Thiocapsa bogorovii: one gene and its partner. The protein of the gene in region 1 interacts with the protein of each later gene in a pairwise test. Links are inferred from orthologs where the notes say so. Each region holds a gene or a part of one and is shown on either strand. Other genes may lie near its edges. The genes, in order: nth and aceE.

Region 1 (10,844 bases):
CTTTCTACGTCAGACCTTCGGCTCGGCGACCTATCAGGATGCCAAGTCGCCCCTGACTTTGGGTCTGGGTAGCGACATCTCCGGTCTGCCGGTGGTCGTGGATCTGGCCAAGATGCCGCACGTCCTGATTGCCGGCACGACCGGCTCGGGTAAATCGGTGGCCATCAATGCCATGATCCTGAGCCTGCTCTACAAGGCCGGGCCGCAGGACGTGCGGCTCATCATGGTCGATCCGAAGATGCTCGAGCTGTCGGTCTACGAGGGCATCCCCCATCTGCTCACACCTGTCGTGACCGACATGAAGGAAGCGGCCAATGCGCTGCGCTGGTGTGTCGGGGAGATGGAACGCCGCTATCGCCTGATGGCGAAGCTCGGGGTGCGCAATATCGGCGGTTACAACCGCCAGATTGCCGAAGCGGCGGCACAAGGGCAAACCATCCCGGATCCCACCATCGCCGCCGATTTCGCTGCGGAGCAGGGTATCGAGGTGCCGGCCCTGGAGCATCTGCCCTACATCGTCGTGGTGATCGACGAGCTGGCAGACATGATGATGGTCGTCGGCAAGAAGGTTGAGGAGCTGATCGCACGTCTGGCGCAGAAGGCGCGTGCGTCCGGCATCCATCTCCTGCTCGCCACACAGAGGCCGTCAGTCGACGTCCTGACCGGGCTGATCAAGGCCAATATCCCGACCCGCATCGCCTTCCAGGTCTCATCACGGATCGACTCGCGCACCGTCCTGGATCAGATGGGCGCCGAGCAGCTGCTCGGGAACGGCGATATGCTCTATCTCCCGCCCGGCGGCAACATCCCGCAGCGCGTACATGGCGCCTTCGTCGACGATCACGAGGTGCATCGGATCGTCGAGCACCTCAAGCAGTTCGGTGCGCCCCAGTATCTGCAGGACGTGCTGCGCGAGCCGACCGAAGTGCTGCCGGGTATCGACCCCGAGCCGCGCGGCGACACCGAGGACACGGATCCCCTGTTCGACGAGGCGGTCCAGATCGTCGTGGAGAGCAGGCGGGCCTCTATCTCGGGGGTACAACGGCGTTTGAAGATCGGCTACAACCGAGCCGCTCGTATGATCGAGGAGATGGAGCGCATCGGGATCGTGGGCGCCGCGGAGACCAACGGTAACCGCGAGGTCCTCGCGCCGCCGCCTATCGAGGATTGATTTTGAATCTTCGGTGGTTTTTCGTGTCTTCCGTGATTCAAACAGCTGTATTGCAGGATTTGATATGACAGATTCCGTCCCAGCGGTCGATCGACCCGGCCACCCCCCGAGGCGGCTGCAATCCCACGGTCGACCATCGTGCTTGCGAGCCGTCCTATTCACCTTGTTCTTCCCGCTGATCCTCCTGTGCGGGACGACAACCGCAAACGCCGCCGACGGTGCGAAGCGGGTCAACGACTACCTCGCCGGACTCAGCAGCCTGCGCGCGGACTTCGAGCAGTTCACCTTCAATGCCGAGCGCACCCGGATGATGGAGTCGCGCGGCACCCTTTACCTACAGCGTCCCGGCCGGTTCCGCTGGGAATACAGCACGCCGAATCGGCAAGTCATCATCGCCGACGGCAGCCGCGTCTATCTCCACGATCTGGAGCTCAAGCAAGTCTCGCATCAGAGCCAGAGCCGCGCGCTGAGCGGAACCCCGGCCCTGCTTCTGGCCGACGGCGGGCCGATCGAGAAACACTTCGAGGCGTCGCCGATGGAAAGTACGGACGGCCGGACTTGGGTCGAGCTGATCCCCAAGGCACAGGATACCGACGTGGTTCGGATCGAGCTCGGATTCGGCAAGGACAACCTGGAAAGCCTCATCATGGAGGACAGCTTCGGACAAACGACCCGGCTGAATTTCACGGGGGCGGAGCGCAACGCCAAACTCAGTTCGGATCTGTTCAAGATGGAGCAGGGGGCGATGGACGATTTCCTCTCCTTCGACTGAAGCGCGTCCGGTCCGGTATGCGCTGTTGATCGTTTGCGATCGGTATTGCGGGGTTCAACCGGCGTCGGCGGGGACGCGCTTCAGGAGATTCATTTTGTTTCTGAACACCGTTCGCCGCAAAGATCTTGCGTACTGCCGAATGTCAGACACCAGCGAACCGGTCTCTACCGCTTTGGTCGTGGTTCAGAATGACTGATGCACCACTCGCCGAGCGGATGCGCCCGGCCACGTTGGAGGGATTCTTCGGTCAGCAGCACCTGCTTGCGCCGGGCAAGCCCTTGCGTGAGGCGATCGAATCGGGCCAACTCCATTCGATGATCTTCTGGGGGCCGCCCGGCTCGGGCAAGACCACGCTCGCGCGTCTCATCTCGCGGGTCTCCGGTGCCCATTTCCTCAGTCTGTCCGCCGTACTCGCGGGCGTGAAGGATATCCGCGATGCCGTTGCGACGGCGCGAGCGGTACGCGATCGGGAGCAGCGACCCACGCTGCTCTTCATCGATGAGGTGCACCGTTTCAACAAGGCCCAGCAGGACGCCTTCCTGCCGCATGTCGAAGACGGCACCCTCACGTTTATCGGGGCCACGACCGAGAATCCGTCCTTCGCGCTGAACAATGCACTGCTGTCGCGTGCGCGCGTCTATTTGCTTCATGCCCTGGACACCGAAGAGATCGAGCGCGTCCTGGCTCGTGCCCTCGCGGACCCCGTTCAAGGGCTCGGCGACCGTCGATTGCGTGTAACCGACGAGGCCGCTCATCTGCTCGCCCGCAGTGCCGACGGCGACGCCCGTCGCGCGCTTAACCTGCTTGAGCTGGCGGTCGGTATGACAGCAGGCGAGGAGATCGCGCCGGGCACCATCGCCGAGGTCATCGCCGGCAGCGTGCGACGCTTCGACAAGGGCGGTGATATCTTCTACGACCAGATCTCTGCACTGCATAAGTCCGTGCGTGGGTCGGACCCGAACGCGGCGCTCTATTGGCTGGCCCGGATGATCGACGGTGGCTGTGATCCACTTTACGTGGCGCGGCGCATCGTGCGGATGGCCAGCGAGGACATCGGCAACGCGGATCCGCGCGCGCTGGACCTGGCGCTCAATGCCTGGGAGGCTCAAGAGCGTCTCGGCTCGCCGGAGGGCGAATTGGCGCTCGCCCAAGCGGTCGTCTATCTGGCCTGCGCAGCCAAAAGCAATGCGGTCTGTCTGGCCTGGAACGAGGCGCTGGCCGATGCACGGTCGTCCGGCTCGCTCGATGTGCCGGTTCATCTGCGCAATGCCCCGACCAAGCTGCTCAAGGCGCTGGGACATGGACGGGCCTATCGCTATGCCCACGACGAGCCGGAGGGTTACGCGGCCGGAGAGACCTATCTCCCGGATGCCTTAGCGGGGCGACGCTATTACAGGCCGGTCGATCGCGGCCTCGAGATCAGGATCCGCGAGAAGCTGGAGCGTCTGAAGACGCTGGACGAGGCAGCGGGACGAGACTGAGCGTGGCGCAGTCATGTGGGCGACTTAGGCGATTTCCGGGAATCGACATCCCAACTGCACATCCGATTGGCCGGACGTGACGCCGCTTCGCGACGTTGCTTCCGGCCAATCGGATGGGCTTAGCGGGTGCGCGGTTTAGAGGAAGTCCGGCAGACTCTTGCGGATTGCCTCGGGGCTATGGGTTGTCAGGTTTTTGTCGATCTCCCCGGCAACCAACTGTTTGAGCGGAGGGGACTGATGTTTGCGCAGCATCCCGAGGAAAGCCGGGGCAGCGATGACGTAGAGTTTCTGGAGCTCCCCTTTGTTGCGCGCGTTCTCCAGCGTTTCGCAGACCAGGCCGGCGAAGCGTTCGGCATTCTCCTGCTTGTGCGCCTCCTCGCCGTTGATACCGTGTGCCCCCGACATGGGGTCGTGACCGCGACCGCCCTTGTCGGTTGTCAGATCGCCCTCGTGAAGCCGGCCTTCCGGGAAGGCCAGGGTGTGGATCTCGCGCAGCGCGCCTGCTGATTTATCGGTGGCGAAGATGCGTGCGCGGCTGTTGTCGGCGGCCAGTATCCAAGTCAACATGATGTCACCTTACTCCCGTGCTGAGCCCGGCCGCGATGCGGTCGGAACCTTGGGTGCGACGGGAAGATCACCTTCGGGATGCGGGGTGATGCGGTGTCGGGCCCCGCCCTGTATCGGTCAACTCCCGTCTCTTTTAGTGTAACAGGCCCGTCACGGAAATCAGTGGCCCGGCCGACTCGCGACGGCAGCGCGTTCGACGCACTCGAGGTAGCTCGCGGCGTCGAAGGAAGCTTCGTTGCGTTGCAGCGTCCAGAGCGCCTCGGCGAGGCATTCCATGATGCGATGCTCGGTCTCGTGCGGATCCCCGGTGATCTGCATGAGGCGGCTATAGAGCCCACGGATGCCCGCCGGTTGATCGATGCTCAACTGCTCGAGGATAGCGATGTGCAGGCCCATGTGCAGGAATGGATTGGACTCGCCGTGTTCGGGGAGATAGTCGCGCTCCAGGGTCTTGTCCGTATCGGTCATGAGCCGGTGATATTCCGGGTGTCGGCGCAGGACCTCGACGATCTGTGCCTCGACCGGCTCCAAGGGTTGGCCGGATTGGGCCTTCTCCCAAGCCGTGATGAAGGTGCGACGATGACTCTCACGATCGTTTGCAGGCATGGTGTCGAGGATCTCGGTGGGTGCAGGGATTCGGGCTCGGCAAAGCCTTCGACGGGCCTTGCTGCGATTGCGTTCGATGCTTGCGTCATTGCGGCGGCGTCTTGTCGCGATAGTCGCAGAGATCGGCGATCGGGCACTCGGGGCAGCGCGGTTTACGTGCGAGACAGACGTAGCGTCCGTGCAGGATCAGCCAGTGGTGGGCATCCTTCAGAAAAACCTTGGGGACATGCCGCAGCAATCCCTGCTCGACCGCGAGCGGGGTTTTTCCGGGCGCGAGGCCGGTGCGGTTGGCAACGCGGAAGATATGGGTGTCGACGGCCATCGTCGGCTCGCCGAAGGCGGTATTGAGAACCACGTTGGCCGTCTTGCGTCCGACGCCGGGGAGCGCCTCCAGCGCTTTGCGCTCGCGCGGGACCTGACCACTGTGCGCCGCGACAAGGATCGCGCAGGTCTTGATGATGTTGGCGGCCTTGCTGTTGAAGAGTCCGATGGTCCGAATATGGGCCTTGAGGCCCTCTTCGCCGAGGGCGAGCATCTTCTCCGGTGTATCGGCAACCGCGAAAAGATGCGCCGTGGCCTTGTTGACCCCTTTGTCGGTTGCCTGTGCCGACAAGATCACCGCGACCAGAAGCTCGAAGGGTGTGCGATACACCAGCTCCGTCGTCGGCGCCGGATTGGCGGCGCGAAGACGCTCGAAGATGCGATTGCGCTTTTCCTTGTTCATCGATGGATAATCCGGGGCGACTGTCTAAAATGACAGTCCATTTCGTCGAGCGATGTTCCGATATGAGCAATGACCTGACCCTCCGGCAACAGCAAATCCTGGAGCTGATCAGGTCGCATATCCGTGAGACCGGGGTGCCGCCGACACGCGCCGAGATCGCGCGGACCTTCGGCTTTCGGTCCGCCAACGCTGCCGAAGATCATCTACGGGCCTTGGCCCGGCACGGCGCGATTGAGCTGACGCGAGGTCGTTCGCGCGGCATCCGGCTCGTCGATCAGGCCGCCCGTGAGGTCGAGCTTCCGATCATCGGGCGTGTTGCCGCCGGCAGTCCTATCCTGGCCGCAGCGCATATCGAGGACTGGTGTCAGGTCAATCCGGACCTGTTTCGTCCCCGCGCCGACTATCTTCTCCGGGTTCGCGGCAACAGCATGTGCGATGCCTGCATCCTCGACGGCGATCTGCTCGCGGTGCATATCACCTCCGAGGTCTTCGACGGCCAGATCGTGGTGGCACGGTTGGGTGACGAGGTCACGGTCAAGCGCCTGCACTGGCAAGGGCAAGGGGCCAACCGTGCTTACCTGTTGCCGGAGAATCCGAGCTTTGAGCCGATCCCAGTCGATCTGCGCACACAACAGCTGGTCATCGAAGGATTGGGGGTCGGCGTGATTCGCCGTTTCGCGGGGGGCAGGACTCAAGGGACGACCAGCGTGACGCCAGGCATCAACTGATTGGGGTCTTCGAGGACATGGCGGTTGGCCTCGAACAGCGCACGCCATTGACTACTGTCGCCGTAGCAGCGGCTGCTGATCAGGGCCAGTGAGTCGCTGGGCCGAATCCGATAGGCGCCTTGCGCATCGAGTACCCGTGCCAGGGCGAGTTGATTCCGATGCAACAGTTTCTCGAAGGCAGTGATCGCCTGCTCGGCGGTCGCATCCCGTTTACTCTCTGGAATCCGCAGCGTTTCGCGCAGCTTTTCGTACGCATCGCGGGCAGCCTGGCGCGCCTGGTCCGCGTCGAGTGTGCCGCCGTCTTGTCGCGGAACCCGTGCGCGGAGCGCGTCGAAGCGGCGTTCGAGCGCCTCGTGGGCAGTGGTCAGCGAGAGTCGGCTGGCATCGAGCTCGGAGAGTTGTCGGTCGCGCTCGCTCAGGGTCTGCTCAAGCTCGAGCAGTGCCTCTCTGAGCCGCTGTACCTCACCGTTCAGGCGCTCAATCTCCTGGCTCCCCTCCGCAAGCCGACGCTCCGCCTCCATGCGGGCTTGGTCTGCGCTTTTGCGCGCATGGGCCGACTCCTTGAGTTTCCCCTCCATGCCGAGGAGGCGCAGCGTCATCGCTTCGATCTCGGCATCGGGAGCGACCGTCGGCTCGGGATCTGCCGACGGATCCTCGGCCCCCCAAGCTGAAGCTGCAACGAGCAGTATCAGGATTACGGAGAAGGGGCCGGTGTGCCGAGAACGATCCCGGGTCATCTGATTCTCCTGGCGTCGTCTCGGCTAGAGGTCCGATGCCCCGGATCTAAGCGACGCTCGGAAGCCCCGACAGGGCCATCGCGACCTCGTCCTCGGCATAGGTCAGGTCCTTCAGCTTGCCGGCCAAGTAATCCGTATAGGCCTGCATGTCGAAGTTGCCGTGCCCGCAGAGGTTGAAGAGGATGGTCTTGGACTCGCCCGACTCCCGACACTTCTCGGCCTCGACGATCGCGGCCTTCACGGCGTGGTTGGCCTCGGGCGCCGGGACGATGCCCTCGGCCTTGGCGAACTGGATGCCGGCGGCGAAACAATCCAACTGATTATAGGAGGTCGGCGTGATGTAGCCGAGCTTGGTCAGATGGCTGATTTGCGGCGCCATGCCATGATAACGGAGGCCCCCCGCGTGAAAGCCCGGCGGCACAAAGCTGGAACCGAGCGTATACATCTTGACCAGCGGGGTGAGCTTGGCGGTATCGCCGTAGTCGTAGGCGAAGAGACCTTTCGTCAGCGTCGGGCAGGCCGATGGCTCGACGGCGATCAGCTCGATGTCGCGTCCGCCGCGCAGCTTCTCGCCCAAGAAGGGGAAGGCGATGCCGGCGAAGTTGCTGCCGCCGCCGGTGCAGCCGATGATCATGTCTGGGTAGTCTCCGGCCATTTCCAACTGCTGTTGTGCCTCGAGGCCGATGACGGTCTGATGCAGCAGGACGTGGTTCAGCACGCTGCCGAGCGCGTACTTGGTGTCGTCACGCTGGGCGGCCAGCTCGACGGCCTCGCTGATGGCGATGCCGAGACTGCCGGTGCTGTCGGGATGCTCCGCGAGGATGGCCCGTCCGGACGCGGTGGTTTCGCTCGGACTGGCGATGCACTGAGCCCCGAAGGTCTCCATGAACGCGCGTCGGTATGGCTTGTGGTTGAAGCTCACCTTGACCATGTAGACCACGATCTCTAGGCCGAACATGGATCCGGCCAAGGCGAGCGACGAGCCCCATTGACCCGCCCCGGTCTCGGTGGTGATCCGTTTCACGCCTTCCTGCTTGTTGTAGAAGGCCTGCGGGATGGCGGTGTTGGGTTTGTGGCTGCCGGCCGGGCTGACACCCTCGTACTTGTAGTAGATCTTCGCCGGGGTGTTGAGCGCCTTCTCCAGTCGACGTGCCCTGTAGAGCGGGGATGGTCGCCATTGCCGGTAGACCTCGCGCACCGGCTCCGGGATCTCGATCTCGCGCTCGGTGCTCATTTCCTGCTCGATCACGGCCCGCGGGAAGATCACCGCCAGATCGTCCGGTGTAATCGGCTGTTGGGTGCCGGGGTGCAGGACCGGATCGAGAGGCCTCGGAAGATCGGCGTTGATGTTGTACCAGGTACGCGGGAGATGCTGCTCGTCGAGCAGATACTTGACTGAGTCGCTCATGCTGTAGTCGGACCTCAGGGTGAATGGGTAACCGGCTGTCGTTGCGGCCGGTCTCTTGCGTCCGTCGACAAGTGTGCCAGTTTTGTGACCGATCTTGAATCCCATCAGGCGTGACGAACGCCCTAGCGACGCCTGAACCGCAGACCGGCGGTGGCGAGCATGACCTCGCGCAGGAAAAAAATCAGGGCTGCGATGAACGCGAGCATCGCGGCAATGAAGATGAGCGCCACCAATACAGCCGCGTCGAAGGTCAGAAAGGCACCGAGGAAGAGGATCGCAATCACCGCCGAGATCAGCAAGGCGGTAACGGTGCAGAGTCCGATCGAGAGCCCGATCAGCTTTGCGCGACGCGACAAGCGCTTGAGCTCGGAATCCGGCGCGGTTGGGTCTAGAGCCTTTTCAGCAGCTTCGCCTTCGACCCGGCGAGCCCGGTCTACGATGCGCCCGAGCCGATTGGTCATAACCGCAAGCATCGCACCGATACCCGAAAGCAGGAATACCGGCGCGACCGCAAGCTGGATGATCTGCGCGATATCGGTGATAGGGGATTCCTGAATCACGTTGATCCTCGGTCGAGCGCGGCGCGGCCGGTAGGGGAATCCAATCGGCGTCTTTCTTCATGGCCGGTGAACGATACGGCAGGTCAGTAGGCGAGCTCGTGGGCCCCGATATCATAAGCACCCCGTTGCGGCAGACCTGTTCCGTAAAAATCTCGGGTGCCGGTCGATAACCCCAGCAGCGCTTTCAGATCGATTCCGCGATTGACGAGCGGTGAGTTTGTTTTTAAGCGATAGTCCAGCATCTTGTTCAACCTATTCGGGTTTCCGATGGTTCCGCCGAGTCCGGGATTCACTAGCCCGGGATCAACAGCGAGTCCAGTGGAAACACCGTTGAGCGTTTCTTGGCCGGTGACTCGGAAGGCCGAGAGGCTCGAGTAGCGGGTCGGCCCCCAGTAGATCTTGAATGGGGACCCATTTGACCAATAGTTGTTGCCTTGAATCGCTAGCCCTTTTTGGCCGCCAGCAACACAAAGAAGAGGAGCGCCGGAGGTCGTGGAGATGATGTTGTTGCGAATGCTCAATGAAGAGGTCTGGGATGCCACCCTGATTCCGCAAACGTTTCCGGTCGGCGACGGAGAGAGATAGATGGTGTTGTTGTAAATGTGGCTGTTGGAGATCTCCAGCGGTGCCTTGCTCCAGACCACGATCCCGCCAGACCTGTTGCGGCGCCCGTCGTTCTCGGAGATGTTGTATCGAATGACGTTGTTCTTGAACGAAGGGGCCGAGTCGTATTGGGCAAAAAGATATCCTGCGCCGTCGTTGTCGTGCGAGTAGGTGTACTGCAGTGTCGAGTTCGTGACACCGCCGTCGAGATCGAAGCCACCGCCGTCGGCGGCTCCCGACGTCGTACGGTTTCCGTATGACTCACTGAATTGGATGGTGATTCGGTTCGTGCGCCATGCCCAAATTCCGATCGGGCCGCTGCTCGATGTGTTGCGCTCACCGTTGGAATGGGCCACGCATCGCGCGATCCGGCCACCATCCACATTCGACATGACGATGCCGTTGCCGGTTGGCTCTCTCACACCGGAAACCCCCGGGTTTCGGTACGCGAAGCTTCCGGTAATGTAGACCTTGGCATGGGCGTAGCCCTTGAAACCGGGTGCATCATATCCCCAGACGTTGATCCCGTTGCGCGCGTTGTCGTATGCACGTACGCGGTCGATGGAGACATTCGTAAACCCGGCTGTTCCGTTCCACGCGCCGATCTCGACCCCTGCATGATGAAACCCGCTTGCATCGATCTTGTTCAAGGTGACGCCCTTGAGCTTCACGCCACCCGGAAGGTCGGTGTAGAAGATGATCCCGGCACCATCGTTGACATCCGCTCCCGAACCCCTGAGGTTGAGATTGGAAATGACGAACCCGGCTGTGTTGTAGGCCAAGATGCCGTCGCCGTCGCCGGCCAGTATGGTCGCTCTACCGGTTCCATAAGAGCCGATCCGGATCGGGGACGCCGCCGTTCCTCGATCAAACGCGTCGAAAAAGAGACTGCCGGAAAAGTTGTCGCCGCCGCGCAGGAACACGCGATCGCCGGGATCAAGAATCAAATCATTGATTTTGTTTAAGGACCGCCAGGGGGCTTGCGAAGAGCTTCCGGAGTTGGTGTCCCGGCCGGCGGCACTCAGGTAGTAATCGGCGCCGAAGGAGCCCGTAGGCAGCAGGAGCAGTGCGAACAGCAATCGGTCGAACATCCATCGTCTCCACAGGTGGTCGCCTTGCCTGTCTTCGACATCCGCTATCGCTTGCGATTGACGAACGTTTTGAGGCGCTGACGGTGTTTGATCTGATGAGGGGTGAGTTTGTTGCGGCGCCCTTCGAAAGGATTGGTGCCGCTCTTGAACTCGATCCGTAGGGGGGTACCGAGAAGCTTGAGCTCGCGTCTGAAGCGATTGATGAGATAGCGCCGGTAGGTGTCCGGGACCGCATCGGTCTGGTTGCCGTGGATGATGATGATGGGCGGGTTGCGTCCGCCCTGATGGGCATAGCGAAGCTTGATGCGTCTTCCGTGCACCAGGGGCGGTTGATGCTCTTGGACGGCAGCCTCGAGCAGTCGCGTCAGCTCGGGGGTCGAGAGGTTGCGGGTGGCG
Region 2 (11,355 bases), 1.5 Mb from region 1 along the record:
CCCGAGAGTCAAGGGCTGGGGATTTCGTCGAGGGGGCTCCGTCCAGGTGATGGCCAAGGACGGAAACGACTTTCGACATCGCGATTGGTGGAAACAGGCGCCGACGGGTGCGGAGATCCGTGGGACGGCGCGGATCCGGCCTCGATGAGGGCCGAGCGGCTCGTCCGGTTGCGCGTTCCGGTGCTCGTGATCCTCATGGCGAGTCTATCGGGATGTGGCGGTGCTTCCTCGGGAGGCGCACGCGAGGAGCTTCCCGTCGCCTGTCTCGTCAAACCCGACCCCGGCCCCTGCCGCTCCAATCAACGCGGGTTCTATTACGATTATCGAGACGATCGCTGCAAGGCATTCACCTACGGCGGTTGCGCGGGTCGGGTGCCGTTTCCCACCCTGAAGCACTGTTTGGACTTCTGCGGGGCAAAGCGGTGATCCTCGGGGCCGGTCACGTGAAAGGCGACATCGGTTATCCGTCATCGGTGATCGGCTCTTAGGCAATCTCCGGCATCGCTTCCCCGCGAGGCGACGATAAGTCGCCGACAGTCAGCGCCTCTTCGGCGGCAGCAGATCCGTGATCGACCCGTGCGCCATCTCGGCGGCGAGCCCGATGGTTTCGTTCAGGGTCGGATGCGGATGAATGGTCAGGCCGATGTCTTCCATGTCCGCGCCCATCTCAAGCGCCAGAACAGCCTCGCCGATCAGCTCGCCGGCGTTCGGGCCGACGATGCCTGCGCCCAGGATGCGCTTGGTCTCCGGATCGAAGAGCAGCTTGGTCAGACCCTCGTCGCGATGGATGCCGAGTGCGCGGCCGCTTGCGGCCCAAGGGAAGACGCCTTTCTCATAGGCGATGCCATTGGCCTTGGCATCGGTTTCTGTGAGGCCCATCCAGGCGACCTCGGGGTCGGTGTAGGCGACCGAGGGGATGGTCATGGGATCGAAGAGGGCCGGCATCCCGGCGATGACCTCGGCCGCGACCTTGGCTTCGTGGGTCGCCTTGTGGGCGAGCATCGGCCCGCCGACCACGTCGCCGATGGCGAAGATGTTCGGCACGTTCGTGCGCATGTGGGCATCGACCTTGATGAACCCGTGCTGATCGACCTTCACCCCCGCCGCCTCGGCGTTGACGAGCTTCCCGTTCGGGCGTCGGCCGATGGCGACCAGTACCTTGTCGTAGACCTCCTCGCCCGGTTTTTTGCCCTCGAACACAACCTTGATGCCTTCGGCCGTGGCGCTCATCTGCGCGACCTTCGTTTCGAGTCGGATGGTGCTGTAGCGCTTCTTGATGACCTTTTCGAGCGCGCGCACGAGGTCGATGTCCGCACCGGGCATCAACTGATCCTTCATCTCGACGACCTCGACGGTCGAGCCGAGTGCACTGTAGACGCTTGCCATCTCGAGTCCGATGATGCCGCCGCCGACGATGAGGAGGCGCTCGGGAATGTCTGCGATCTCGAGCGCGTCGGTGGAGTCCATGACACGCGGGTCGTCATGCGGAAACCCAGGGATCTTCATGGGCGCCGAGCCGCACGCGATGATGCAGTGGTCGAACAGGATCCGGACCGGACCACCGGGTTGGGCCACGGCGATCCGGTTGGGTGCTTCGAACCGACCGGTGCCCTGGATCACGTCGACTCGACGTTGCTTCGCCATGGTCGCGAGACCGCCGGTGAGCTTGGCGACCACCTGCTCCTTGCCCGTGCGCATCTTTTCGAGGTCGATCTCGGGCGCACCGAAGGTCACGCCCATGGTGCCCAGGGTCTTGACCTCTTCGAGGATGGCGGCGGTGTGCAGCAGCGCCTTCGAGGGAATACAGCCGACGTTCAGACAGACGCCGCCGAGTGTGTGGTAGCGTTCGATCAGCACGACCTTCTTGCCGAGGTCGGCGGCGCGAAAGGCGGCGGTGTAACCTCCGGGGCCGGCGCCGAGGACCACGACCTCCGTGACGATCTCCTGCGACGCGGCGGCAGCCGTGTTCGCGGACGCTTTCACCGGTTCGGAGGCGCCCGCAGCCTGTACCTCCTTGACCTCGAGCGTCACGATGAGTGTGCCTTCCGAGATTCGATCGCCCACCGCGACCTCGACCGTGCGCACGATCCCGGCACGCGGCGCCGGGATCTCCATGCTCGCCTTGTCGCTTTCGAGGGTGATCAGCGACGCCTCTTCGATCACAGGGTCACCCGGGGAGACCAAGACCTCGATGACCTCCACGTCCTCGAAGTCTCCGATGTCCGGTACCTTGACCTCGATGATGTCGCCGCTCTTGTCGTTCATGGTGTGATTCTTCTCTTGGGGCCGCAACGGCCGCGCGATGATGATGGCTCGATAGCGCCCAATCCTAGACGAAAGCGTGTCGCGAGGCGAAACCCTCGACCCTATTCACTGCATTGCGTTCGGGCGTCGCGCACGTGCGTGGGCCCCGGGTATCGACCGCGGGAGCCGAGGCGAGGCACAGGCAAACATGCCCCGCCTCCACGAGCCGGCCTCACAGCAGGAGCTGACGAAGATCTCCGAGCAGCTCCCCGAGCAGGCTGGTGAAGCGCGCCCCGTCGGCCCCGTCGACGACACGGTGATCGTAGGACAGGGACAGCGGGAGCATCAGGCGCGGCTCGAAGCTCTGGCCGTTCCACACCGGCTTGGTCGTCGCGCGCGAGACCCCGAGGATGGCGACCTCGGGCGCGTTCACGATCGGCGTGAAGGCGGTCCCGCCGATACCGCCGAGGCTGGAAATGGAGAAACACCCGCCTTGCATGTCGCCCGGCAGCAGCTTGCCGTTGCGCGCCTTGTCGCCGAGATCGGAGAGCTCCGCGGCCAGGGCATAGATGCCTTTCTTGTCGACATCGCGCACGACCGGGACGACCAGGCCCTGCGGCGTATCGACCGCCACACCGATATGGGTGAAGTGCTTGAGCACCAGACCCTCGCCGTCCGTTGTCAGCGAGGCCTTGAGGACGGGCATCCGGTTCAGGGCCGTCGCGACCGCCTTGAGGAGGAAGGGAACAAAGGTCAGCTTGATGCCCTTTTCGGTGGCCTGAGCCTTTTGCGCCTTGCGGAAGTCCTCGAGGGAGGTGATGTCTGCCTCGTCGAATTGCGTGACGTGCGGCACGGAAAGCCAGCAGCGGTGCAGATGTCGACCGCTGAGCTTCTTGATGCGCGACAGTTCGGTGACCTCGACCGGGCCGAACTTGGCGAAATCAATCTCGGGCGCGGCGGGCAAGGCGAAGGGCAGGGCGCCGCCGGCGGGCCCGCTCGGAGCACCTTGCGCGAGCGCGTGCTTGACGAAGCCCTGGACGTCGTCCTTGAGCACGCGACCCTTCGGCCCTGACCCCTTGACGAATTTCAGGTCGACGCCGAGCTCGCGAGCGAACCGTCTCACTGTGGGGCTCGCATGGGCCTTGCGGCCTTTGGCGATGGCTGCCATGTCCTCGGGGCGTGGCAGCACCGGCGCGGGTCGGCGCTCGGATTCACCGGGTGCGCGCTTCGCGTTCGATGACGGCCCCGGCGGTGCTTCGAGCTCTTCGGCCGTGTTCGCAGCCATCGGCGAGGCCGTTGCGATCGGCTCGCCGCTGTCGATCTCGCCGTCGGTGCGAAGCGTGAGGATGAGATCGCCCTGGTTGAGGGTATCTCCGACCTTGACGGCCAGCTCCTCGACGATACCTGCGTTTGGAGAAGGGATTTCCATCGTGGCCTTGTCGCTCTCGAGCGTGAGGAGCGACTGGTCGACCTCGATGCGATCTCCCGGAGCGATCAGGACCTCGACGACCGGGATGTCGGAAAAATCGCCGATATCGGGCAGGACCACGGAGATGGTCTCGCCGCTGCTCGGCCCATGCCGAGCAGTCGACTTCGGTAGCGGCGGCGACGCAGGAGCCGGGGAGGCCGCGCGAGACGTCAGGGGGGCGGCGAGCGGCTCGCCCGACCCGGCTTGCGCAGACCGCGTTTCGCCGGCTGCGTTCTCTTCGGGTGCCGCCTCCTCCGAGCCGGTACCATCTGTCTCGACGCTCATCAGGGGATCCCCCTGACTGACCCGGTCTCCGATCTTGACCTTCAACGCTTTGATCACCCCCGCCAGGGGCGAGGGGATCTCGATGGTCGCCTTGTCGCTTTCCAGGCTGAGGATCGATTGCTCGGCCTCGATCCGGTCGCCTGGCGCGACGAGGATCTCGATCACCTCGACGTCCGAGAAGTCCCCGATGTCCGGCAGCAGAATATCTTCGACGGTTGCCACGCTCTGTCCTCCCTAAACCGCGTCCGGGGCGATCACCACGGATCCCTGTGGTGGGCGGCCCTGGCTGAGCCGGGCGGTTCGGCCCGGACGCGGTTTAGCCATAGATTTTAGATGTCCTAAACCGCGTCGGCCGAGCGCTTCGTAGAACCTTGTATGTCGGTAGGTTCACCGAAGCAACGCGTGTCATGCCGGACGCGGTTTAGCGCGGTTCAGATCGTCACCGGGTTGGGTTTTTCCGGGTCGATACGGTATTTCCGAATGGCCTCGGAGACCGTCGCGGTCGGGATCTCGCCCTCGTCCGCCAATGCCTTGAGTGCGGCGACGACGATGTAGTAACGATTCACCTCGAAGAATTTTCGGAGCTGGCTGCGCATATCGCTCCGCCCGAAGCCGTCGGTCCCGAGCACCAGGTAATGGCGCGGGATGTAGGGGCGGATCTGATCGGCGTAGGTTCGGATATAGTCGGTGGCGGCAATGATCGGACCCTGGGTCCCGGCCAGCTGCTCCTCGACATACGTGGTTCGTTGGGGCTGGTCGGAGTGGAGCATGTTCCAGCGCTCCACATCGATGCCCTCGCGCCGCAGCTCGTTGAAGCTGGTGACGCTCCAGACATCGGCGCCGACGTTGAAGTCCTTGGCGAGCAGCTCGGCCGCGGCCAAGACCTCCCGCAGGATGGTCCCGGCGCCGAGCAACTGGACCCGGTGGGTATGCTCCTCGCCCTGATGAACCCGATACATGCCCTTGAGGATCCCGGCCTCGGCGCCCTCGGGCAGCGCCGGCTGAACGTAATTCTCGTTCATCGCCGTGACGTAGTAGAAGACGTTTTCCTTCTCCCGATACATGCGGCGCAAGCCATCCTGGACGATGACGGCGAGCTCGTAAGCGTAAGCCGGATCGTAAGCGACACAGTTCGGGATGGTCGCGGCGACCACCATGCTGTGGCCGTCCTGATGCTGCAAACCCTCGCCGGCGAGCGTGGTGCGTCCGGCGGTGCCGCCGATGAGGAAGCCGCGCGCCTGCATGTCGCCCGCCGCCCAGGCGAGATCCCCGATGCGCTGGAATCCGAACATCGAGTAGTAGATATAGAAGGGGATCATGCTCTGACCGTGGTTCGCGTAGGCGGTGGCCGCGGCGATCCAGGACGACATGGCTCCCGCCTCGTTGATGCCTTCCTGCAGGATCTGACCCTTCTTGTCCTCCCGGTAGTACATGACCTGATCGGCATCGACCGGCTCGTAGAGCTGTCCGATCGAGGAGTAGATGCCGAGCTGTCGGAACATGCCCTCCATGCCGAAGGTGCGTGCCTCGTCCGGAACAATGGGGACCAGGTACTTGCCGATCGCCTTGTCGCGTACCAGGATGGTGAGGATGCGCACCAGCGCCATGGTGGTCGACATCTCCTTGTCGCCGCTGCCTTCCAGGAGCGGCTTGAAGGCATCCAGCTCGGGGATCGGCAGCACGGCGGCCTCGTCGCGACGCGCCGGCAGGAAGCCGCCGAGCCGCTCTCGGGCCTCGTGCATATATTGCATCTCGGGGCTGTCCTGAGGTGGCTTGTAGAAGGGCGCGGCGCCGATCTGGTCGTCCGAGATCGGAATATTGAAGCGATCACGGAAGGCCTTGAGGTGCGTTTCACCCATCTTCTTCTGTGAGTGGGTGATGTTCATTCCCTCGCCGGCCACACCCATGCCGTAACCCTTGACCGTCTTGGCCAGGATGACCGTCGGCTTGCCGTTCATGCGCATGGCTGCGTCGTAGGCCGCGTAGACCTTGGCCGGGTCATGACCGCCGCGGTTCAGGCGCCAAATGTCCTCGTCGGTCATGTTGGCGACCATCTCCTTGAGCTCTGGGTACTTCCCGAAGAAATGCTCGCGGGTATAGGCGCCGCCCTTGGCCTTGTAGGCCTGGTAGTCGCCGTCGACACATTCTTCCATGCGCTTCAGGAGCAAACCCTGCTTGTCGCGCGCGAGCAAGGGGTCCCAGTAACTACCCCAGACGACCTTGACGACGTTCCAGCCGGCGCCGCGGAAGACCGCCTCCAGCTCCTGGATGATCTTGCCGTTGCCGCGCACCGGGCCGTCAAGACGTTGCAGGTTACAGTTGACCACGAACACCAGGTTGTCGAGACGCTCGCGCGCCGCAAGAGAGATGGCGCCCAGCGATTCGGGTTCGTCCATCTCGCCGTCGCCAAGGAAGGCCCAGACCTTACGCTCGCTCGTGTTGACCAACCCGCGATCGTTCAGATAGCGCATGAAGCGCGCCTGATAGATGGCCATCAGCGGACCCAACCCCATCGAGACGGTCGGGAACTGCCAGAAGTTGGGCATCAACCAAGGGTGCGGATACGAGGACAGGCCGTTGCCGTCGACCTCCTGGCGGAAGTTGTAGAGCTGCTCCTCGCTGATGCGTCCCTCCAGAAACGCGCGTGCATAGATGCCGGGCGCCGCATGGCCCTGGAAGAAGATGAGATCACCGCCGTGATCCTTGTCGCGCGCACGGAAGAAGTGGTTGTAGCCTACGTCGACGAGGGTGGCCGAGGAGGCGAAGCTCGAAATATGGCCGCCGAGCTCGGTCGAGAGCCGATTCGCTTGAACCACCATCGCCATCGCGTTCCAGCGCACGAAGGAGCGAATGCGCCGCTCCATCGCGCGATCGCCGGGGAAGCGTTCCTGCTGCTGCACCGGAATGGTGTTCACGTAGGCGGTGTTGGCGGTGAACGGGAGATAAGCCCCCGAGCGGCGCGCCTTGTCGATCAGTCGCTCAAGCAAAAAATGGGCGCGCTCGACGCCTTCGTTCTCGAGCACGGCATCGAGCGAATCGAGCCATTCCTGTGTCTCTTGGGGATCGATATCGGGCTTGTTGGTCATGATGTTTCCCGGAAGCGGTCGAAGCGGTCGGCACGGGCAAAGCGCGGATTATACCAGCGCTCCGAGTCTGCAATGCTAAGAATGTAGGTGGTCAATGCACGTCGGGACGGAGGCAGCCTCCAGCTTTCAGCCTTCAGTCTCCAGCCTCCAGCGATCAGCCGCCGGCCTTTCGGTGAGCGCGCCGCAAAGCGCCGGGGCGCCGGTGTAAAACCGCACGACTGTCTCGTACTGGATCCGGTTCGTGTGGAAACCCCGTCGGGCTCGCCCTGGACCTGCGGCGCCTGCTGGCCGTGTGAAGGGTCGTCGGCGCTCGCGATGCCGCCTTCAGATTCATCTATCCGGCGGCATGTCCGGGCTTTTCCCGGTGTCTTTTCGGTCCGTTGTTTGGGCCTTGATGGCGCCTTAAGTCGGGTCTCGGACGACGTCGCGTTGACGCGCGTATGTTGCGAAGTGCAGCCGCTGTCTCGTTCGAGGTTTCAATCGGCCGCTTGGCGATCGACGTCCGATGCGCCGCGCTCGCTGCACAAGCGGTTGACCTGCTCCAGACAGGTCACGCAAAGACAGTCCCGATACCGGTCTCCGAGGTATTCGAGCGCCTCCGCGGTAAGCACGACGCTCAGGCATCCGCATCGCTCGACCCGGTTTGCTTTGCATTCGAAGCTGGATCCGCAGCGCGGACAGGTCTTCATCTCGTGCTTGCCCATGCGCGTTGCTCTCGCTATCCGTGTTGGCGGGTGGATTGATCGACCGTCTTTTCGGTGTGGCCGAATGATGGGGCACAGAACCCGGTAGACGGATCCACTGATGCAGGTGATTTGCACACAACCAGAGTCTACACCCTCGCCGCGACACCTCGCAGACCCGTATGCGCCGTCTTCGTTGCAGCCGCGCCGTCGCTTGCGATAGCCTCGCGCGGCTGTCGCTCCGTCGCGCGATGGCCATCCATCCCCGTTTCCGTGATCGAGGTCCCGCATGTTGCTCGAAGAGACCGACCGTTACGCCCTGCATCGGCAGGGGCGCTATCTCGTCGTTGCCTTCGCGCGCCCGCATCGCGTGCTCGGCACCTGTCGGGTCAACGGCGGGATGTCCGAGTCGCTGACCCATCTCGCGAACCATCAGAGTTGCGAGGGCGTGGCCCATTTGGCGCGCTACGAGGCGGTCCTGGGTCTCGGAGCCCTGGACTATCACGCACGAAGCTGCTCAGAAGCCGGGCTTCCGCCCGAAACGACGGCCCTGATGGGGACCGCCGCCAACATGCAGTGCGCGGTGGTGGCGCACGCGAGTGCAGAGGATCTTCGCGCGACGGTGGTCGCCACCGCCGGGGTGACCGGCAACGCCGTTCGCGCGGGTGATCCGGCCGCTTGGCACGAGGAGGCCGAGGGCAGCCGTCCCGCTCGTCGCGGGCGTTCCGCGGAATCGGCCGATCAGCCCGGATCCGAGGGCGAGAACGTCCACGATCGACCGCCCGATGAGTCGGGCTCGGGGACCATCGTCACGCTGGTCCTGCTCAATCGGCCCTGTACGCCCGCATGCCTGGTTCGTGCGGCGACCATGGTCACGGAGGCGAAGAGCACGGCTCTGCTCGACCTGCGTATGCCCAGCTTGCAATCGCGAGGCCTCGCGACGGGCACCGGGACCGATCAGCTCGCCATCGCCGCCCCGTTGGTCCGCGCGGACGAATGGGAGCGTCACTGGGCGGGCGGTCACAACACGCTGGGCGCGTTGCTCGGGCGAGCGACGCACGACGCCGTCACCCGCTGTTTGCTGCTGCAGAACGGCATCGTTCCCGAGCTCAGGCGAACCGTCTGTGCGGCCTTGAGCCGTTTCGGTTGCGACGAGGCCGCGCTGCGGGCTTGCGCCGAGTCCGAGCTGGATGCGCCGGGCGCGGCGGTCTTCGCCGCGAATCTCCAGGCCATCGTCCATGATCCGCACAGCGCCGCCGCAGCCTATGGCCTAGCCGAGATCTTGGACCTGGTGCGCGCCGGGGTGCTGCACGCGGAGGTTGCGCGCGAGGCGATCCTAAACCAGGCGGCGTTGCTCGGAGCGGCCGTCGCCGTGAAACCCGAGCGGTTCGTCGCGCTGCGCAAGGAGCTGGTACCGCATCAAGGGTTGCCGGACGGACGCTTGGCCGCGCTCGCTGTCGTTCGGGGTTTCGCTCGCAAATGGGACTGACCGAGCATCTCGCACTCATCCTCGCGGCCTGTCTGCTGGACGTCTTGATCGGGGATCCCGTCTATCGTTTTCATCCGATTCGGATCATCGGGGCCTGGAGTCTCGCCTGTGAGCGCCTCTTGTTTGCCGTCGGGTTGAAGGGGCGGGCCGGCGGCGTCCTGCATTGGCTGCTGGTGGTCGGGGGCGCGTTGGCGGCCTGGTGGGGCGTTCGAGCCGGTCTCGGCGTGCTGCACCCGTGGGCGGCTTTTGGCTGGGATGTCTTCATCGCCTACAGCCTGATTTGTACCCGCGACCTCCTGGACCACGGACGCCGGGTGCTCGAAGCGCTCGACGATCTCCCGCAAGCCCGCGCGCGGCTGCGAATGCTGGTCGGTCGCGATACGGATCACTTGGAGCGCGACGGCATCGTACGTGCGACCGTCGAGAGCCTCTCCGAGAATCTGACCGACGGGGTTCTGACACCCCTGTGGGCGCTCTGTCTCTTCGGGCTGCCGGGTCTGATTCTGGTCAAGGCGGTGTCGAGTCTGGATTCGATGGTCGGCTACAAGAACGAACGCTACGGCCGGTTCGGCTGGGCCGCGGCGCGCTCCGACGATCTCGTGCATTGGCTCCCGGCACGGCTCTCGGTCCCCTTGATCGCGGCCGGGGCGGCACTGCTCAAGCTGCACCCGCGGCTGGCCTTCCGCGCCGCGCGCGACTATCACGCGATGCTCCCCAGTCCGAACTCAGGCTGGAGCGAGGCCGCCTGCGCCGGCGCGCTGCGGGTCAGGCTGGTCGGTCCGATTCGCTACGGAGGGGCTCTTGTTACCGAAGACTACATGGGTGATCCGGATTGGCCGGCCGATCTCGGGGGGGCGGACCTCGAGCGCGCGCTGCGTCTGATCCTCGTGGCCTGCTTCTTGGCGCTTCTCGTCGGGATGGCGGTTGCGCCGCTGCGAACGGTTCTGCCATGGTGAAGGTTCTGCGCGGCCGGTGACGTGAGCTGCCGGCGACCGGCTCGCTCGGAGCGCAATCTGTTCTAAACCGCGTCCAGAGCGAGATGCTCACTTTCGGGTGAGCTCGAAGTTTGATGCATCCATGGCCCTTAGCGGGGACGCGGTTTAAAATTTTCAGGTTTTTTAAGATTTTAAACCGCGCCGACTCCAACGGTCGTCAAGTCTGCCGGCGCCGATCCCATCCACAAACATCGCATACCGCGCTGGGCGCGGTTTAGTGTTCAGGTCTCGAGGTTCTCATGTCCAAAAAGTCCGCCAAGCCCAAGTCCAAGCCCGCGACGGGCGCCTCCGCCGTGCTGTCCAGTCAGCTCAAGGCGATCGAGCGTCTGATGGAGCGCCGGGACTACTCGACCGCAGCTCGCCGGCTGCGTGCCTTGATCGAGGCCCACCCGGATCAAAGCGGTCCCAGGCGCCTGCTCGTGGAGGCGCTGGAGAGTGGCCAGGGAAGCGGCGCTGCGGCCATCGCCGCCTTCGACTGGGCTGAGCGTCGACCAAAGAGCTTGCCTGCGCAGGAGATGCTCTTTCGGTACGCACTGCAGTTCGGGCATGTCATGTTGGCGGATCGCACCGCAGAGCGGCTGCGTGCGCTCGGTGCCGAGACGCGCGGGTTTCCGATGGCGCCCGCGATACGCGCGGATCTGCTGCGGCAGCCCGACGGGTCGAGCGCGACCGCCGAGCAGATGCTGCGCTTCGATATCGGAAAGCTCCATCTGGACGGGCATGATTTTGCCGGCGTGGTGCGTTGGCTGGACGGGGTCGATCTGACGCCGGCCAAGAACAATCGCGCGATGTCGCTGTTCCATCTCGATCGCATCGAGGATGCCCTGGCGGCCTTCCTGGCGTTTTGGAAGGAGGATCCGGACAACCTCTTCGCCTTGGGATGGGCAGCGCGCTTGCGACTCTATCAGGGTGACGAGACCGGCGCCCGACGCCTGACGACGCCCTTGGCCGCCGCGACGGCTCGCCGGGTCGAGGATGCCGTGCCCCAGCTCGATGCCCTGCTGCTGCTGGGCGAGGACAACGCCGCGTTGAGCGCCTTCGCCCGTGTCGAGCGGTCTGATTGGTTCGGTATCGGAGAGCCTCAGCAACAGGCCATGCTGAGCCA

Evidence for each region.
Region 2: the proteins of nth (region 1) and aceE interact in binary tests that used the Escherichia coli proteins (3 or more experiments, as listed by UniProt). The link is inferred for Thiocapsa bogorovii from one-to-one orthologs.

Annotation. Positions count from the first base shown.
Region 1 is NZ_CP089309.1:3,629,142-3,639,985, forward strand. What follows is about bases 3,503-6,214. They hold nth (endonuclease III), read right to left. Parts: upstream 5,322-6,214; coding sequence 4,683-5,321; downstream 3,503-4,682. Other genes in these bases: LT988_RS16250 (host attachment protein), read right to left, coding at 3,560-3,991; LT988_RS16255 (DUF1841 family protein), read right to left, coding at 4,151-4,597; lexA (transcriptional repressor LexA), read left to right, coding at 5,384-6,049; LT988_RS16270 (LysM peptidoglycan-binding domain-containing protein), read right to left, coding at 6,013-6,214. Also shown: LT988_RS16235 (DNA translocase FtsK), read left to right, coding at 1-1,171; LT988_RS16240 (LolA family protein), read left to right, coding at 1,236-1,943; LT988_RS16245 (replication-associated recombination protein A), read left to right, coding at 2,132-3,424; more of LT988_RS16270, read right to left, coding at 6,215-6,786; LT988_RS16275 (TrpB-like pyridoxal phosphate-dependent enzyme), read right to left, coding at 6,833-8,194; LT988_RS16280 (DUF2721 domain-containing protein), read right to left, coding at 8,317-8,754; LT988_RS16285 (right-handed parallel beta-helix repeat-containing protein), read right to left, coding at 8,838-10,448; ribosome biogenesis GTPase Der, read right to left, coding at 10,493-10,844. UniProt on the Escherichia coli protein: DNA repair enzyme that has both DNA N-glycosylase activity and AP-lyase activity. The DNA N-glycosylase activity releases various damaged pyrimidines from DNA by cleaving the N-glycosidic bond, leaving an AP (apurinic/apyrimidinic) site.
Region 2 is NZ_CP089309.1:5,092,540-5,103,894, forward strand. The notes cover bases 4,229-7,451. They hold aceE (pyruvate dehydrogenase (acetyl-transferring), homodimeric type), read right to left. Parts: upstream 7,084-7,451; coding sequence 4,429-7,083; downstream 4,229-4,428. Also shown: LT988_RS22710 (hypothetical protein), read left to right, coding at 1-148; LT988_RS22715 (BPTI/Kunitz domain-containing protein), read left to right, coding at 145-426; lpdA (dihydrolipoyl dehydrogenase), read right to left, coding at 538-2,265; aceF (dihydrolipoyllysine-residue acetyltransferase), read right to left, coding at 2,477-4,219; LT988_RS22735 (cysteine-rich CWC family protein), read right to left, coding at 7,560-7,787; LT988_RS22740 (adenosylcobinamide amidohydrolase), read left to right, coding at 8,056-9,255; adenosylcobinamide-phosphate synthase CbiB, read left to right, coding at 9,246-10,211; LT988_RS22750 (tetratricopeptide repeat protein), read left to right, coding at 10,490-11,355. UniProt on the Escherichia coli protein: Component of the pyruvate dehydrogenase (PDH) complex, that catalyzes the overall conversion of pyruvate to acetyl-CoA and CO(2).